Regions from separate parts of the Stenotrophomonas sp. 86428_Sma genome, predicted to be linked through region 1. Evidence: predicted binding sites of a transcription regulator. Region 1 holds the regulator's gene; the other holds the start of a gene.
The links. The regulator FliA, encoded in region 1, starts transcription of late flagellar genes. The targets are predictions, from matches to a motif close to TAAAGTTTNNCNNNCNNNGGCCGATAA.
Positions count from the first base shown of each region.

Region 2: the regulator FliA is predicted to act here: its motif matches at 2,861-2,887, upstream of ACZK3J_RS20390 (methyl-accepting chemotaxis protein).

Region 1 is NZ_CM151156.1:2,258,359-2,267,884, reverse strand. It holds gene flhA (flagellar biosynthesis protein FlhA) at 1-1,097, shown strand, start outside; gene flhF (flagellar biosynthesis GTPase FlhF) at 1,243-2,865, shown strand; gene ACZK3J_RS10415 (MinD/ParA family ATP-binding protein) at 2,852-3,739, shown strand; gene ACZK3J_RS10410 (RNA polymerase sigma factor FliA) at 3,736-4,479, shown strand; gene cheY (chemotaxis response regulator CheY) at 4,537-4,929, shown strand; gene ACZK3J_RS10400 (protein phosphatase CheZ) at 4,929-5,534, shown strand; gene ACZK3J_RS10395 (chemotaxis protein CheA) at 5,537-7,369, shown strand; gene ACZK3J_RS10390 (flagellar motor protein) at 7,471-8,211, shown strand; gene motD (flagellar motor protein MotD) at 8,213-9,229, shown strand; gene ACZK3J_RS10380 (ParA family protein) at 9,234-9,526, shown strand, end outside.
Region 2 is NZ_CM151156.1:4,442,117-4,451,642, reverse strand. It holds gene ACZK3J_RS20410 (sensor histidine kinase) at 1-753, shown strand, start outside; gene ACZK3J_RS20405 (response regulator transcription factor) at 750-1,388, shown strand; gene ACZK3J_RS20400 (VOC family protein) at 1,411-1,782, shown strand; gene ACZK3J_RS20395 (arylamine N-acetyltransferase family protein) at 1,874-2,713, opposite strand; gene ACZK3J_RS20390 (methyl-accepting chemotaxis protein) at 2,916-5,453, shown strand; gene ACZK3J_RS20385 (PepSY domain-containing protein) at 5,532-8,054, opposite strand; gene ACZK3J_RS20380 (TlpA family protein disulfide reductase) at 8,705-9,268, opposite strand; gene ACZK3J_RS20375 (protein-disulfide reductase DsbD family protein) at 9,265-9,526, opposite strand, start outside.

The DNA of each region.
Region 1 (9,526 bases):
CGGCAGCCGCAGGCAATGACGCTGCCGCGCTCAACGCACTCGGCCGCCCGGCCGCGCCGGCTCCGACTGCCGAACTGAGCTGGGACGAACTGCGCCCGGTCGATCCGCTGGGCCTGGAGGTCGGCTACCGGCTGATTCCGCTGGTGGACAGCAGCCAGGGCGGCGAACTGATGGCACGCATCAAGGGCGTGCGCCGCAAGCTGACCCAGGACGTCGGCTTCCTGATCCCGTCGGTGCACATCCGCGACAACCTGGAACTGCCGGCCAACGGCTACCGCGTGCTGGTGCACGGCGTACCGGTGGCCACCGCCGAGATCCACCCCGACCGCGAACTGGCGCTGGACCCGGGCAGCGCCCTCGGCGCACTGGAAGGCATCGCCGGCAAGGACCCCGCGTTCGGCCTGGACGCGACCTGGATCCAACCGCACCAGCGTGCCCAGGCTGAAACGCTGGGCTATACCGTGGTCGATCCAGCCACCGTGGTCGCCACCCACCTCTCGCACCTCATCCGCGAACACGCGCCGGAACTGCTCGGCCACGAGGAAGTGCAGCACCTGCTGGCCAACCTGGCCAAGAGCGCACCCAAGCTCGTCGAAGATCTGACGCCGAAGGCGCTGCCGCTGTCGGCGGTGGTGCGCGTGTTGCAGAACCTGCTGATCGAGCGCATTCCGATCCGCCAGCTGCGCAAGATCGCCGAAGCACTGGTCGAACACGCTCCGAACAGCCAGGACCCGGCCGTGCTGACTGCCGCCGTGCGCACCGCACTGGGTCGTTTCATCGTGCAGGAGATCGCCGGAATGTCGGCGGAGCTGCCGGTGTTCACGCTCAACCCACAATTGGAACGTGTCTTGCAGGAGTCCACGCAGGGCAACGGCGCCGCGCTGGAACCCGGACTCTCTGAGCGACTGCACCAGAGCCTGGCCGAATGCGTCAGCAAGCAGGAAGCCCGCAACGAGCCCGCGGTCGTGCTGGTACCTGGCCCGGTGCGTGCCGCGCTGGCCCGCCTGGTCCGCCACAGCGTTCCGTCGCTGTCGGTCCTGGCCTACAGCGAGGTGCCGGAGGACAAGCGCCTGAAGCTGGTCGGAACGATCAGCTGACGCCGCCCTCCGATGCGCCAGAAAACAGACACCACTTTCGAACCAACGCAACAGACAGATACCAAGGGGAACCCGCACCGTGCAGACCACCGACCACCCGAGTTCTCCGACCGCCACCCCGCCGTCTTCGTCCCGTGACCACAGCATGAAAATCAAACGATTCGTCGCCGCCGACATGCGCTCGGCCATGAACCTGGTGCGCAAGGAACATGGTCCTGACGCCGTGATCCTGTCCAACCGCCGGATCGAGGAAGGCATCGAGATCGTCGCCGCCGCCAACTACGACGAGAGCGCCGTGCAGCGTGCACTGGAAGCCTCGCGTCGTGACATCGCTCCGCCGCCGGCGCCGAAGCCGCGCACCGCCGCCGACGCGGTGATCGCCGCGGTCACCCGCCGCCGCAGCAATACCCCGGCACCGGAACCGGTGGCCGCAACCACCTCGGCCGTGGCTGCCCTCGCCCGCGCTGCGGTCGGCGCCACCGGCCGCACCCTGGACAGCGCCGACGAGATCGTGCCGACCCGCGGCAGCACCGGCTTCGCCGCCACCCTGGCACGCGCCGCCGTCAACGAACCGGCGCTGCCGGATCAGATCTTCGCTCCGTTCGCCGAAGCCATCGTCGCACCGGCGCCCAGCACCGCCGCACCGGCCAACCGCGCCCGCTTCCAGATCGACCCGCCGCACGAGACGCATCACGAAAGCGCGGCGTCGGCCGTGCAGCCGCCGCCGCTGCCGACCGCTGCCGTGACCGAAGCGCAACCCGGGATCGTCGCCAGCGAACCGGCACCGGTCGAAGCCAGCGACGAAACCGGCGCTGCCCCCGTGCTGGCCCCAGCCCCGGCACTGACCCTGGTGGCCCAGGACGACGCCGAGATCCGCCAGCTGCGCCAGGAAGTGGCCGGCATGCGCCATGTGATCGAGCGCGAGATGAACCGCTTCACCGACGAGCGCCTGCGCGGCTGCCCGGTGCGCGCCACCGCGCTGGACCTGATGGACGAGTATGGCTTCGATGCCGGCCTCGCCCGCGACGTGGCCATGCAGATCCCGCTGGAGACCGAGGCCCATCGAGGCCGCGGCCTGATGCTGGGGCTGATTTCGCGCAAGCTGCCGATCGCCCCGGTCGACCCGCTGGAAGAAGGTGGCGTGATCGCCCTGGTCGGCCCGACCGGCGCTGGCAAGACCACCACCATCGCCAAGCTGGCCTCGCGCTTCGCCGAGAAGCACGCGCCGCGTGACGTGGCCCTGGTCACCACCGACACCACCCGCATCGGTGCCCGCGAGCAGCTGTACGGCTACGGCCGCCAGCTCGGCATCGCGGTGCACGAGGCCAACAGCGGCACCGACCTGGACCAGCTGCTGGAACGCCTGAAGGACTACAAGCTGGTGCTGATCGACACCGCCGGCCTGGGCCCGCGCGACCGCGCCCTGGCCGCCCAGCTGCAGTGGCTGCGTGCCGCGCGCCAGGTCCGCACCCTGCTGGTGCTGCCGGCCAACACCAGCTTCGGCGACATGGACGAGGTGGTCCGCCGCTTCGGCGCCGCCAACCTGCAGGGCTTGGTACTGAGCAAGCTGGACGAGACCGGCCGCTTCGGCAACGCCCTGTCGGTGGCCGTGGATCATGCCCTGCCGATCACCTGGGTGACCGATGGCCAGGACGTCCCGGAGGACCTGCACCGGGCCAGTGCAGCCAATCTTGTACTTCGCCTTGAAGATTTGCGCCGCGCGGCCGATATGCCCTGCAACCCGGAGTTGAACCATGCCGTCGCGTGAGTACGCCAAGCTGACCAAGACCTTCCCGCTGTCGGCCACCCGCAGCGAGCCGCTCGGCCCTGTGCGCACCATTGCGGTCACTGGCGGCAAGGGCGGCGTGGGCAAGACGAATGTGTCGGCCAACCTGGCCGTGGCACTGGCTGGCATGGGCAAGCGCACGCTGCTGCTGGACGCCGACCTCGGCCTGGCCAACATCGACGTGATCCTGGGCCTGAACCCCACCTTTACACTGGCCGACCTGGTCGCCGGCCGCTGCACGCTGGATGACGTCATCGTCGAAGGCCCGAACGGCGTGCTGGTGGTCCCGGCCGCATCCGGCCGCCGCCACATGGCCGAGCTGGCCCCGGCCGAGCACGTTGGCCTGGTCAACGTGTTCTCCGAGCTGGAGCGCGAGCTGGACATCATGGTGGTGGACACTGCCGCGGGCATCACCGATGGCGTGCTGACCTTCTGCCAGGCCGCACAGGACACCGTGGTGGTGGTCTGTGACGAGCCGGCCTCGATCACCGACGCCTACGCACTGATCAAGGTGCTGTCGCGCGAGCGTGGCGTGGACCGCATCCAGGTGGTGGCCAACATGGTGCGCGACCCCAACGAGGGCCGCGTGCTGTACGAAAAGCTGACCCGCGTCTGCGAGAAGTTCCTTGCCGATGTCTCGCTGAACTACCTGGGCTGCGTGCCGCAGGACGATTGGCTGCGCCTGTCGGTGCAGCGCCAGCAGCCGGTGGTGAAGGCCTATCCGTCCAGCCCGGCGGCGCTGGCGATCACCGAGATCGCGCGCCGTACCGCGCGCTGGCAGGCGCCGACCGAACCGCGTGGCGGCGTCGAGTTCTTCCTCGAACGCATCCTCAAGCAGCGTGGGGTGACGGCATGAAAGGCGCAGCCCAGTACAGGGAAGTGCAGCGCTCGGCGGCGAACGAAGTCATCGCCCAGCATTCGGACCTGGTGCGGCGCATCGCCCACCACCTGGCCGCGCGCCTCCCGGCCAGCGTCGAGGTCGACGACCTGATCCAGGCCGGCATGATGGGCCTGATCGAAGCCTCGCGCAGCTATGACGCCGACCAGGGTGCTTCTTTCGAGACCTACGCCTCGATCCGCATCCGTGGTTCGATGATCGACGAGATCCGCCGTGGTGACTGGGTCCCGCGCTCGGTGCACCGCCGTGCACGTGATGCCGCCGCCACCATCCGCCGCCTGGAACAGAGCAGTGGCCGTGCCGCCAGCGCCACTGAAGTGGCCGCCGCGATGGAGATGCCGCTGCCCGAGTACCTGCGGCTGATGGAAGACGCTGCACGTGGCCAGGTGCTGAGCCTGGAATCGCGCATCGAGGACCAGGGCGAGCTGGACACCGTCGCCCAGGGCGGGCCGACCCCGCAGCAGGTACTGGAGCGCGGCGAGTTCGGTCGCGAGCTGGGCAAGGCCATCGGCCACCTGCCCGAGCGCGAACAACTGGTGCTCTCGCTGTACTACGAGCAGGAACTGAACCTGAAGGAGATCGGCGCGGTGCTCGGCGTGAGCGAGTCGCGGGTCTGCCAGATCCACGGCCAGGCGGTACTGCGCCTGCGTGGCCGGCTGAAGCTGTTCGAGGCTGCCGACGCAGGCCTCGAAGAATGAACATCCCCGAGGCGGCTGCCCCCGGCCGTCCGGAATGAACAACAAAGGAATTCTGCTTTGAACAAGAACATGCGCATCCTGATCGTCGACGACTTCTCGACCATGCGTCGAATCGTCAAGAACCTGCTGGGCGATCTGGGCTTCACCAATACCGCCGAAGCCGAGGACGGGCATGCCGCGCTGTCGCTGCTGCAGAGCCAGCCGTTCGATTTCGTGGTCACCGACTGGAACATGCCGGTGATGACCGGCATCGAGCTGCTCAAGGCGATCCGTGCCGATGCCAAGCTGAAGACCCTGCCGGTGCTGATGGTCACGGCAGAAGCCAAGCGCGAGCAGATCATCGAAGCCGCCCAGAGCGGTGTGAACGGCTACATCATCAAGCCGTTCACCGCGCAGACGCTGGAAGAGAAGCTCGGCAAGATCTTCGAACGCCTGGCGGCCAGCGTCTGATGGATACCACGGTCGACAAGAACGCCCTCGCCCTGCGCCTGCAGGAGGCTCTGGACGCGCTCGAATCCGGTGACGAGGCCGCCTGGCGGCAGCGCATCGACGGGCTGGTCGCGCTGCGCACGCAGCCGATGATGAGCGGCCTCTCGCGGCTGGCCCGCGAGCTGGGACAGGCGCTGGGCGAACTGCCGACCGTGCCGAGCGAAGCCGGCGAACTGGACGACGCCTGCGCGCGACTGGACCACGTGGTGGCGATGACCGAACAGGCCACGCACCGCACCCTGGACCTGGCCGAGGAATGCCGCAGCCTGACCGAACAGCTGCGCGCCGAAGGCCTGCAGCCGGGCCAGGACGCGCAGCTCGAGCGCATCCGCCACAACCTGACCGAGATCGCCCTGACCCAGAGCTACCAGGACCTGACCGGGCAGATCATCCGTCGCGTGGTCGGCATCGTCCGCCGCGTGCACGAAGGCTTCGGCGCGCTCGGCCTGCCGCCGGAACAGCATCGCACCGACCCGGAACTGGCCGGGCCGGCACTGAAGGGACTGGACCGCCACGCGGTCTCGCAGAACGACGCCGACGACCTGTTGTCGGATCTGGGGCTGTAAGCATGAGCGCGGTATCCGACGACATCACTGCCGATTTCATCATCGAGGCGCAGGAGATCCTGGATCGCCTCGGCGAACAGCTGGTGTCGCTGGAGCAGGCACCGCAGGACAGCGACCAGCTCAACGCGGTGTTCCGCGGCTACCACACGCTCAAGGGCGGCGCCGGCTTCCTCGGCGTCACCGCCATGGTAGAGCTGTGCCATGCCGCTGAAGAGGCGCTGGGCGCCGCACGTGCCGGCCAGGCCGTGCTGCAGGCCCACCACTTCGACGCGGCCCAGCAATCGCTGGACTACCTGCAGTCGATGCTGGACGCGGTTTCCTCCGGCACCGAGCCGGGCTATGCGCCGCCGGACCTGATCGCACAGTTCGACGTGCACGGCGGTGCCGTGGCTGCACCCGCCGCCGCAGCAGCACCCACCGCGGGTGGCAGCGACCTGATCACCGACGACGAATTCGAGGCTCTGCTCGACCAGCTGCATGGTGGCAACGCGCCGACCGCGGTCGCGCCAGCGAAGAAGGCCGACGACGGACTGATCAGCGAAGACGAGTTCGAAGCCCTGCTCGACCAGCTGCACGGTGGCGCGGCACCGGGCACCAAGCCTGCGGCCGTGGTGGCACCGGCACCGATCGCAGCGCCGCGCCCGGTCGCCGCACCGGCACCGGCGGCGAAGCCGGCCGCCAAGCCGCTGGCCGAGGCCGAACATACCGTGCGCGTGGACACCAAGCGCCTGGACGCGATCGTCAACCTGATCGGCGAACTGGTGCTGTCACGCAATCGGCTCAAGACCCTGCGTGCACGCCTGCGCGATGAAGAGCTGGACCGGGCCGTGTCCACTCTGGATATCGCCACCGCCCGCCTGCAGTCGGCAGTGATGCGCACCCGCATGCAGCCGGTGGGCAAGGTGTTCTCGCGCTTCCCCAAGGTTGCCCGCGACGTCGCCCGCTCGCTGAAGAAGGAAGTGGACCTGGAACTGATCGGCGCCGAGACCGAGCTCGACCGCAACCTGGTCGAAGCGCTGGCCGACCCGCTGGTGCACCTGGTCCGCAACGCCATCGACCATGGCGTGGAAATGCCCGACCTGCGCGAGGCACAGGGCAAGCCACGGATGGGCCATGTGCGCCTGTCGGCACAGCAGGAAGGCGACTACGTCAGCATCGAGGTGCAGGACGATGGCGCCGGCATCGACCCGGAAAAGCTGCGTGCCAAGGCGCGCGAGAAGGGCCTGATCGATCCGGAAGCCGCCGCCCGCCTGAGCAGCGAGGAGTGCCTGCACCTGGTGTTCCTGCCCGGCTTCTCGACCAAGCAGCAGGTCACCGACATCTCCGGTCGTGGCGTCGGCATGGACGTGGTGCAGTCACGCATCCGCGAACTGAGCGGCCAGATCCAGATCCAGTCGGAACTGGGCCGTGGCAGCCGCTTCCTGATCCGCGTGCCGCTGACCCTGGCGATCCTGCCGACCCTGCTGGTGCAGGCCGGCGAGGACGTCTATGCGCTGCCGCTGGCCCGCGTGATGGAAGTGCTGCACGCGCCGCGCACCTCGCTGGGCTGGTTCGATGGCCGTGCCGTGCTCGACCGCCGCTCGCACACGCTGCCGCTGGTCGATCTGCGCCAGTGGCTGGATGTGACGCCGGCCGCCTCGCCGCTGCTGACCATCGTGGTGCTGCAGGCTGGCGAAGCGCGCTTCGGGCTGGTCGTGGACCAGGTACGCGGGCGTGAGGAAGTGGTCATCAAGCCGCTGCCGAAAGCGCTGCGCGGCCTGCGCGGTTATGCCGGTGCAACCTTGATCGGCGATGGTCGCATGGCGCTGATCCTGGACGTGGACGGGCTGCGATGAACCCCGCCGGGCCATGCCCGGCGCCCCGAAAACTGTGACTACCGTCTGTACGCGATCTACCGGTGTCTCAAGTCCCATTCATACACGCCGATACCGGAACCATGGATAGACTCAGCCTCATTGGACTCTTTCTCGCCCTGGCCTCGCTGGTCGGCGGCAGCATCCTCAAGGGCGCCGGCCTGGCGTCGTTGTGGTCGCCTGCGGCGTTCGTGATCGTCATCGTCGGCACCGTCGCCGCGATCCTGCTGCACACCTCGCCGGCGGTGTTCAAGCATGCCTTCAAGATCGTGCGCTGGGTCGTGCGCCCGCCGCACAGCGATCGCCGCGAACTGATCCAGCAGATCGTCGAGTGGAGCAACATCGCCCGCCGCCAGGGCCTGCTGGGCCTGGAATCGCAGGTGGAAGCGCAGCAGGACCCATTCCTGCGCAAGGGCCTGCAGCTGCTGGTGGACGGCGTCGAGCCCGAATCGATGCGGCACATGCTGGAAATCGAACTGGGCAGCCAGGAACACCAGGACCAGGCCGGTGCCAAGGTCTTCGAAGCGATGGGCATCTATGCACCGACGCTGGGCATCATCGGTGCCGTGCTTGGCCTGATCGCGGTGATGAAGAACCTGGCCGACCCGAGCAAGCTTGGCCACGGCATCGCCGCAGCGTTCACCGCCACCATCTACGGCATCGCCTCGGCCAACCTGCTGTTCCTGCCGGTGGCCGCCAAGCTCAAGAGTGTGATCTCGCACAACACCCGCGACCGCGAAATGGTAATCGAAGGCCTGATCTCGATCGCCCAGGGCGAAAACCCGCGCAACATCGAAACCAACCTCTCCGGCTTCCTGCACTGACATGGCCCGCCGCAAGCACCACGAAGAACACGCCAACCACGAAGCATGGGCGATCCCCTATGCCGACCTGATGACGCTGCTGCTCGCCTTCTTCGTGGTCATGTACGCGATTTCCTCGGTGAACGAAGGCAAGTACCGGATCATGGCCGACGCGCTGACCGATGCCTTCGGGGGCGCGCCGCGCACGATCAATCCGGTACAGGTCGGCAACAAGCAGGTGCAGGGTGGCGGCTGGGACAGCCCTTCGGTGATCAAGTCCGGCACCAAGATCGGGCCCTCGGCGCCTGCGCCGTCGCACGACCCGACCCTGCTGCCGTCGATGGCCTCGCAGATGCGCATGCCTGTTTCGGTGCACAACCAGGAGCAGATCGCGCGCGCCGAGCGCCAGCTCAACAGCATCGCCGACCGCCTGACCGCCGCGCTCGCGCCGCTGATCGACCGCGGCATGATCAGCGTGCGCCGCACCGAGCTGTGGATCGAAGTCGAGATCAACAGCGACATCCTGTTCCCCACCGGCTCGGCGGCGCTGGACGTGCATGCGCGGCAGACCCTGGCCAGCCTGGCCGAGGTCCTGCGCGACGTACCCAACAGCGTGCGCGTGGAAGGCCACACCGACAACGTACCGATCGCCACCGCCACCTTCCCGTCGAACTGGGAACTGTCGGCCGGGCGCGCGGCCAGCGTGGTGCACCTGTTCGCCGACCAGGGCGTGCAGCCGTCGCGGCTGGCGATGGTCGGCTACGGCCAGTTCCGCCCGCGCGAAGAGAACGACAGCGCGCAGGGCCGCAACCGCAACCGCCGGGTGATGGTCATCATCCTGGCAGACACCTCGCACTCGGTGGACCCGCTCGGCCAGCGCCTGAACGCAGCCACCGGTGCCACCCGGAACACCGATACCGAACAAGCCGCGGCAACTCCGGCTACCGCCCCCACCTCCCCCATCGCACCGGTGAAGTTGCCGCCGGTGCCGGCTGGCAGCCGCGTCGGCGCCGCCGTTCCCCCGGCAATGAAGGAGTAATCCGATGCGCATCTGGGCAGTCGCCAACCAGAAGGGCGGAGTCGGCAAGACCACCACCACCCTCGCCCTCGGCCGCGGACTGGCCGCACTTGGCCATCGCGTGCTGTTGATCGACCTCGATCCGCACGCCTCGCTCAGCCGCGCGTTCGGCGTACCGGTGGACCCGCCGCCGGCTGGCGTGCTGGAGCTGTTCGGCGCCCCGCCCGCCGATCTTTCCAGCCTGTGCCATGCCAGCAGCATCCATGGCCTGGACTATGTCTGCGCACAGTCCGCGCTGGCCACGCTGGAACGCCGCAG
Region 2 (9,526 bases), 2.2 Mb from region 1:
TATGCCGTGCTCCGCCACAGCGGCTTCAGCCAGCCGCTGCTGGTGGTGTTGCTGTATGGCGGTTTCCAGGCCTTCGCCGCGCTGACCGCGCACTATGCCCGCAGCACGGCGCTGGCCCGCGACGACCTGGCCCGGGTCAACGCCGACCTGCTGGCCACCCGCGCGCTGCTGGCCGACAGCGCACGCGATGCCGAGCGCCTGCGCCTGGCGCGCGAGCTGCACGATGTGGCCGGGCACAAGCTCACCGCGATGCGGCTCAACCTGCGCGCCCTGGCCGCAGACCCTGCGCTGGCCGGCCGCGAAGGGCTGGTGCTGGCCGAACAGTTGTCCGGCGAGTTGCTGGCCGACATCCGCCAGGTGGTGCAGTCGATGCGCGATGATCGCGGCCTCGATCTGGCCACCGCGCTGCATGCGCTGGCCGCACCCTTCCCACGACCGAAGCTGCAGCTGCAGATCGGCGACGGGGTGCGCGTGGCTGACCCGTTGATGGCCGAGACCGTGCTGCGGCTGGTACAGGAGGCCCTGACCAATGCCGCCCGGCACGGCAATGCAGACACCGTGTGGTTGACGATCAGTGAAGAGGAATCCCAGTTGCGTATCGATATCCGCGATGATGGCCAGCGCGCCGAACGCATCCGCGAGGGCAATGGCATCGCCGGCATGCGCGAGCGCCTGGCGGCCGTACAGGGGCGGCTGGAGTTGGCCCGAACCGCGCAGGGCGGCATGCATCTGACCGCGCGGTTGCCGGCATGAGCCCGGCCGCAATCCGCGTAGCGCTGGCCGACGACCAGGCATTGGTGCGTGCAGGCCTGCGTGCGCTGCTGCAGGGCCTGGGGGTGGACGTGGTGCTGGAGGCCGAGGATGGCCAGGCCCTGCTGGATGCGCTGGATACTCAGCGCGTGGACGTGGTGCTCAGTGACATCCGCATGCCAGGGCTGGATGGGATCGAGGCACTGCGCCAGCTGCGCGCGCGCGGCGATGCCACGCCGTGGCTGCTGCTGACCACCTTCGATGAAAGTGATCTGCTGCTGCGCGCCAGCGAGGCCGGCGCACAGGGCTTCCTGCTCAAGGATGCCGCGCCGGCCGACCTGCGCGAGGCCATCGAACGCGTTGCCGCTGGCGAGACCCTGCTGCTGCCGGTCAGTACCGATCCGGTGCGCGCGCGTTACCGCTTCCACGATGAAGCGCCGCCCACCGATACCTTCGGCGAACGTGAAGTGGCAATCCTGCGCCTGCTGGCCGGGGGCTACAGCAACAAGGAGATCGCGCGCAGCCTGTTCCTGGCCGAGGGCACGGTGAAGAACTACGTGTCCGCCATACTCGACAAGCTGGGCACCCGCGATCGCACCCGTGCAGTGCTGAAGGCGATTACCCTGCGCATCATCTGAGTGGACGTGGCAAGGAATGTCAGTGAACCCGATCCTGCATGTGGAAATCCCGGCCAGTGACCTGGACCGGGCCATCACGTTCTACCAGCGATGGCTGCAGGTTGCGGTGGACGAACCCATCGTGCTGCACGACTGCCGGATGGCCTATCTACCGTTTTCCGATGAGGCCGCCGGTGCCAGCATTGCGCTGGTGCACGGCGCGGACTATCTGCCTTCCGAGCAGGGCGCGCGCATCTACATCGGCGTCGGTGACCTGGATGCCAGCCTCGACCGTGCGCTGCAGGCCGGAGCCGAGCTGCGCTTCGGCCCGGCCGATGCCGGCGATTGGCGCGTGGCCGAGATCCGCGACAGCGAAGGCAACCGTATCGCATTGCAGGCGCGCACAGCGCCGTAACGTCAACGCTGCGGTGCGCGCATCTGTAGAGTCGAGCTTGCTCGACTGATTTTGACGTCGCCGTAGATGCATCAGTCGAGCAAGCTCGACTCTACAGCGTCGCGGCGCGTGAGCGCTGCAGCCAGTCGTTGATTGCGGGATCCAGCCGCGGGTCGTCCGGAAGCTGGATGCCGAAGCGCTGCTCCAGCACGTCGCGCACATCACCCACATCATGCAGCGGGCGCTTGTCCGGTGCCTGTCCGGGGCGGTACTCGGTGTAGTTGCCGCTGCCGATGGTGCGGCGCCAGTCCGGCCCGGTCAGCGACGCGCGCAACTGGCCGGGGAAACTGGAATCGGGATGGGTACATACGTACCAGTTGCCCACCACGTTGTCGATCGGCGCCGGCGCCTGCAGATCGAAGCGGTACATCACCCGCCAGCCGTCGCTGGATTCGGCCGACAGCATGAAATCACCGCCGTCTCCCAACCGCTGCAACAGATAGCGTTCGTGCGGGGTGGCCTGCGGCTGCGGGTCATGCAGGCGCAGCGGTACGGTCGGGGTCAGGCTGCCAAAACCGGCATCCACCAGCCAGTCATCGCCGTCCACCTGCACGCGCAGCAGCAGATGGGTACGCGCGGTCAGTTCGCCGTCCTGGGCGGCCAGCAGTACGCGCGCGCTCAATGGCTGGGCATCGAAGCCCAAGGCCTGCAGCAGCGCCAGCAACCCACCATTGAGCTCGAAGCAGTAGCCACCGCGGCACTCGTCAAGCAGCTTGCGCTGCACGCTGTCCAGGTCGATCGGCACCGCATCGCGCAGCAGGCAGCTGAGGGTTTCGAAGGGCAGCAGTGCGTTGTGGCGCTGCTGCAGCAGGGTCAGGCCGGCCAGGGTCCGTGGTGGCGGCGCATCCAGCTGCAGGCGCTGCAGGTAGCGGGGGACATCGAGCCTCGTCATGGGGGCACCGGGCGGGGAAGGGAGGTCCACTGTGCTCCCCCAACCGGGGTTGAGGTCAAGCACGGCGGCCGTGTCATGCCCCCGTCGCCTGCACCCGGTACAAAGACCGCGTCCGCCAGTGACGGGGGACGCAGACGAAAAAAGGCCTAAAGTTGACCTGAATCCGGCCGATACAGGTGCGTCCTTCCGCCTGGAGTCTGTCATGTCGGCCGTTGTCCCCCACCTCCGGTCCCTGCGCACGCGTCTTGCCACGTTGCGCTCGGCGTCCCCCGGCCTGCTGCTGTGGCTGCAACCACACCGGCTCAGCGTGGCCAACAAGCTCAAGGCGACCCTGTGGGTCTGTGGCCTGGGGCTGGTGGCGATCGCCGCTGTCTACGCCTGGACTGGCCATGCCAACGCCCTGGCCGCGCGCAGCCAGGCCAGCTACCAGCGCGGCAGCGATCTGGCTGCCAGCCTGTCCACGCGGGTGGCCGAAGCGCGCCGCCTGCAGACCCAGTATGCACGCAGTTTCGATGATGCTGACCGCAGCCAGTTGCTGGCAGCACAGAAGGCCCTGCAGGCTGACCTGCAGGCGCTTCGCGCGATGCCGATGGACGCCGGCCGACGCAAGGCGCTGCAGGTGCTGACCGAATCGGCCGACGCGTTCTCGCAGGGTGTCGCCGCCCTGTTTGAACGGGTCGACGAGATGGGCCGCGGTGAGGCCGGCCTCGCTGCACAGCTGCAGCAGGCCGCCGAAACCCTGCAGGCACAGGTGGATGCGCTGCAGCGGCCGTCGCTGGCGCTGTCCCTGCAGAAGATGCGAAGGCAGGAGGCCCTGCTGCTGCTCGACGGTGATTCCACCCACGCCGACCGCGCCAGCGAGGAAAAGCTGCCGTTCGACCTCGCGCTGGCGGGCCTGCCCGCGGATGCGCAGGACGCCCTGCGCAGCGGGATGGAGGGCTATCAAGGCGCCCTGCTGGGGTATACCGCGGCCCGCGTCGGCCTGGATGTGGAAGCGCAGTCGCTGCTGGATACCGCCGCGGGCGTAGCGCCGGCGCTGGCCGCTTTCCAGCAGGCGCAGGTGGCAGCGCTGGCCAAGGCGCAGGCGCGCCAGCAGGTCGCCGCGCGCACGATGAGCGTGCTGTTCGCACTGACCCTGCTGCTGGTGGCCGGCGTGCTGATCACCAGCCTGGTGCTGGCGCTGCGTGCGGTGCGCCAGCCGATCCAGGACACCCTGCGTTTCGCCAGCGACATCGCCGACGACCGCCTCGACACCACCCTGCGCGTCTACAACGCCAACGATGAGATCGGCCAGCTTGCCCAGCGCCTGGTCGACATGCAGCAGCGCCTGCGCGCGCGCATCGAAACCGAGCGTGCCGTGGCGCGCGGCAACACCCGCGTGCGCCAGGCGCTGGACAGTGCGCAGACCGGGCTGATGGTGGTCGATGCCGAGGGCCTGGTGGCGTACGCCAATCCGGCGCTGCTGGAGCAGCTGGAACGTCAGGGCGATGAGCTGGTGGGGAGCGATGCGGTACGCCTGCATCCGGCGCTGGCCAGCCTGGCTGGCGTGCGACAACGCGAAGAACGCGAGATCGGCCATTGCGGTGTGCGCTATCAGCTGGTCGCCAATCCCATTGTCGACGAGGGGCATTTCCTCGGCGTGGCGGTGGAATGGCGCAGTCGCGCGCTGGAAACCCTGCTGGAAACCGAAGTGGCAGCCCTGGTCGACGCGGCCGCGCACGGTGACCTGCACGGTCGCATCGCGCTGGAGGGGAAGCAGGGCTTTGTGCGCACGTTGTCGACCAGCATCAATCGCCTGTTGACCACCTTCGAGACCAATCTTGGCGATCTGCAGGCGCTTCTGGCCGCGCTGGCCCGCGGTGACCTCAGCGTGCGCATGGAAGGTGAACTGCAGGGCGTGTTCGCGCGCATGCGCGATGATGCCAACGCCACCGTCGCGCAACTGGGCCGCATCGTCACCCGCATCCAGCAGGCCACGTCCAGCCTCGATACCGGTGTCGGCGAGATCGTTGCCGGTCACCATGATCTGTCGCAGCGTACCGAGCAGCAGGCGGTCAATCTGGAAGAGACGGCAGCGTCGATGCACGAGCTGACCGACACTGTTGGCCGCAATGCCGATGCCGCGGGCCGTGCGGATGCGCTGGTCAAGGGCGCGGCGGCAGTGGCCCAGCGCGGAGGCGAGGCGGTCGGCCAGGTGGTGGCCACCATGCATGGCATCAGCGAAGCCTCACGGCGGATCGGTGACATCACCCAGCTGATTGATGGCATCGCCTTCCAGACCAACATCCTCGCGCTCAACGCGGCGGTGGAAGCGGCGCGCGCTGGAGAGCAGGGCCGCAGCTTCGCCGTCGTGGCTGCCGAAGTGCGCCTGCTGGCTCAGCGCAGCGCGGAGGCGGCCAAGCAGATCAAGGGATTGATCGAGGATTCGGTGGCGCGTGTGGGCCAGGGCAACCAGCAGGCCGAACAGGCCGGCACCACGATGGGCGAGATTGTCGGCAGCGTGCAGCAGCTGGCGGATCTGCTGGCCGGGATCCGCAGCGCGTCGCAGGACCAGCATGCCGGCATCGCCCAGGTGAACCAGACCATCGTGCAGATGGAGGCCAGTACACAGCGCAACGCCAGTCTGGTGGAAGAGGCGGGGGCCTCGACCGCGCAGATGCAGGCGCAGGTGCATGCCCTGGCAGAAGCCGTGGGCGCGTTCCGTCTGCAGTCGATGCCACAGGCGCGCGCTGCGGCCTGATCCCGCTCCGGTAGTGCCGGCCGCTGGCCGGCACCGTCGATGATCCTGCCGGCCAGCGGTCGGCACTACCCTTGTGGCTCAGTACACGTCGCGCCGGTAGCGCCCGGTCTCCAGCAGCGTTTCCACAACCTCATCGCCCAGCGCAGCGCGCAGCACCTGGTCCACGCCTTCGGCCATGCCCTGCAGCGAGCCGCAGACATGAATCACCGCACCACGCTGCATCCATTCGCGCAGCGCATCGGTGGCGGCATGCAGGCAATCCTGCACGTAACCACCTTCGCCATCGCGCGAGAACGCCAGGTCCACCCGCGCGAGATGGCCATCGGCCTGCCACGCTTCGATCTCGTCGGCGAACAGGAAGTCGTGCGCGCGCTGGCGCTCACCGAACAGCAGCCAGTGCCCGTGCTCGCCTGTGTGGGCAGCTTCGCGCAACAGGCTGCGCAGACCCGCGATGCCGGTGCCATTGCCGACCAGCACCATCGGGGCGCCACTGACACGATGGAATCCAGGATTGCGGTGCACACGGGCCACGATGCTGGCACCGACCGGGGCATGCAGCGCCAGCCAGCCCGAGCCCAGCCCGGCTCGACCCGACAGGTCATGCACCAGGCGCACCACCAGTTCCACCACTTCATCACTCGTGGAGGAGGCGATGGAGTATTCGCGTCCGGGCAGCGTTGGCAATCCGGACAGCCACAGGCAGGCATCCTGCACCGCCAGCGCGGCGTCGGCCTCGGGCAGCTCGCGTTCACTGGCCAGCGCCAGCAGGGTGCGTGGGTGGCCGTCCACCAGCAGCGGCTGCAGCGGATCCAACCCCTGTGCCTTCAACACGGCGTTGGCGTGCCGTGCGTTGTGCCGGGGCGCGATATGCAGGATGTCGCCCGCCTGCCACTGCACGTCGGCCGGTGGCGCAAGACGGATGCGCCAGATGGCACCACCGATGCTGCCCGGATTGAGCCGGTCGCGGCCGAGCAGCCGCCACTCATGCATCTGCGTGGCCGCCGGCAGCACGCTGTCATCGGTGACGATGCCGGTCAGCGCGCCCAGCTGCAGCTGCCATTGGCGCAAGGCCGCTACCGAGGCGGCATCGACTTCGACGCGGTCGAACAACGGGCGCGCGCCGTTGCCGAGCAGCCAGCCATCAACCTGGCGACCGAAGCCGCAGTAGTGCGGGTACTGTCGGTCACCCAGCGCCAGCAGTCCAAACTGCAGGCCTGACAGGTCGAGTGTCTGTGCCGTCAGCCGTCGTGCAGCGCCTCGCGCCGCATCCGGTGGCTCGCCGTCGCCGAAGGTGCTCAGTACCCACAGCACCTGCGCGGTGCGTGCCAGCTGCGCGGCATCAACGCGGGCCAGTGGCAGCACCTGCACCGCATGACCGGACGCCTGCAGCTGCGCGGCGGCGCGCCATGCCAGTTGTTCTCCCAGTCCACTCTGGCTGGCATGCACCACCAGCCACGGCGTACCACCGCCATCGGCAGGCGTTGCTGGCAGCGACTGGCGCAGGTCACGCGCGGCGCGCTGGCTGCGGCGGCGGTCCAGGTAGAGCATCCAGCCGGTGATGAAGAACAGGCTCATGCCCAGGCTGCTGAGCATCACCACGACACGCCCGGGCACGCCGAAGTAACTGCCCGAGTGCAGCGCGAACACGCTGGTGGCCAGCTGCGCGCCGGCGCCCTGGCGCGCATAGGGGCGGGCATCGAGCGTGGCCCCCGTGCCTGGGTCCAGCTGCAGCAGATCATGCGCGCGGTCATGCTGGCCGCCGCGCTGCGACGGATCACCGGCCATCACCCGCACGTTCAGTGCCTGCCCCGGCTTCTCCGGCAGGCGCAGGTCGATGTAGCCGGTGCGCACGCCGGGCAGTGCGTACAGCGTGGCTTCGATGCGTTCCAGGTTCAGGGCGGCGTCGGTGGCGACCTTGTGCTTGGCGGCCGGTGCGACGCCCAGCAGGGTGTTGGCGGTACTGCGATACCAGTCGAACGACCACCACAGGCCGGTCAGCGCACTCATCAGGTAGATCAACAGCACCCAGGTGCCGACCACCGAGTGCAGGCTCCACAGGAAGCCACGGCCGCTGCGTTTCCATTCCACCGCCAGCCAGCTGCGCCAGTGCCACCAGCGCCGCGGCCAGCGCAGGTAGAGCCCGGACAGGGTGAAGAACAGCAGCGCGATGGCACAACTGCCGGTGATCCATTTGCCGCGCTCGCCGGCGGCGAGGTGGCGGTGCAGGTCCTCGACGAAATCGAAGAACGCCTGCCCGCGCAGGGCACTGAAGCGCTCACCGCTGTACGGGTCGAAGTACACCCAGTGTTCCTTGCCGCCGGCAAAGCGCGCCACCGACGGCCGCTGTCCGGTGGCATCCACGCGCAGGCGCTGCAGCGGGCGTTCGCTGCCAGCCTGCAGCAGCGGCACCAGCTCGCTGAGTTCAAGCGGAAGCTGGCCGTCGGCATGGTGCTCGGCGATCTCGGCGAAGCCGGGATTGGCCGCCCGCAGCAGTTCATCCTCGAAGGACAGCACGGCGCCGCTGAGGCCCATCACGGCCAGCACGGCGCCGGCGGTGATGCCCAGCAGCCAGTGCAGTTGGAACAGGACGTTCTTGAACATCGAAGGAGGAGGGCCTGGAAGGCTGCCGCCCGCATCCTGCGCAACAGCAAATGAGAATTAGTCGCGGAATTCTCCGTGGCGCCCCGGCTGTGGTCAAGCAGGGGATATCGGCCGGGCGCCGCCCGGCACCCGTGGTAGTGCCGGCCGCTGGCCGGCAACCTCAGAAGCAACAGCCGAAGCAACAGCGGGTTTCCTGTGAGGAGGCGGGGTGGGTCCGGTTGCGGGGGACGGCGTGAATACGTCCATGTAGCCTCGGTCGCGCCATCCATGGCGCTCACGCCCCCTCAACCGGACCTACCCCGCCTTCGACAGTTTCCTGCGATCTGTCGGAACGGCGTTCTGCTTTGGTGGGTGCCGACCGTTGGTCGGCACGGGGTCTGATTCCGCTCTGAATATCGATATCTGACAGATGTGTCGACCAAGGTCGACACCTGGCAACAGCCGCGAAGATCTGTCAGAGGTGGGGCGGTGTCGGAGTGCGGGGTGTCAGCCGCATGGATGCGGCTGCCAAGCTTACAGGGATGTACTTGCAGCGTCCCCGCACTCCGATACCGTCCCGCCAACCCACGGAATGCCCGCTTTGGCTGTTGCCGTTGCCGTTGCGTTGCATTGAGCAGGGTGCAGGGCTGCAAGCCCTGCAAAAAACACCCTCACTTCACCCAGCTGTCGATCTCGCCGTGGGCGAACGGCCCCAGCTTCGCCTTCACCAGCCGGCCCTGTGCATCGAACAGCACGCTGTAGGGCAGCAGGCCCTGCGTATTGCCCAGCTGCACGCTGGCATCGCGTGGCCCGGGTGTCTCGATCACGATCGGGTAATCCACCGGTACCCGCTGCAGGAAACCGCGCACGTCTTCCGGCGTATCCAGCGCCAGGCCAAGAACCTGCACACCGTTGTCGCCCTGGGTGTGGGCAAAGCGCGCCAGTTCAGGCATTTCTTCAACGCAGGGCGCGCACCAGCTGGCCCAGACGTTGATCAGCAGCGGGCGGCCGGTAGCGTGCTGGCGCAGGTCCAGCGGTCGGCCTTCAAGATCGGGCAGCGACAGCGCGGGCAGGTTGTCGCCGACCTGCAGGGCGGGTGCCACCGCCGCCACCGCAGGCGCCGCTGGCATGGCCTCAGGCGCAGCCGGCGCGGGAGCCAATCGATGCCCGGCCCACAGGCCGAGGCCGGCGGCCAGCACCGCTGTCCACAGCAGCGCTGGCCGTTGCCACTTCATCGTGCGGTGCGCAGCAGCGCTTCCTCGACCACCGCCTGGGTCAGCAGGGTCGGCAGCACGGTCGGCGGTGCGCCGGGGCCGTACACCACGTACAGCGGCACGCCCACGGCCTTGTGCTCTTCCAGGAACGTGGTGATCTGCGGATCGACGTTGGTGTAGTCACCGCGCATGTACACCGCGTTGGTGCGCTTGAGCAGTTCCTTGAACTCTGGGCGCGACAGCACGGCGCGCTCGTTGGCCTTGCAGCTCACGCACCAG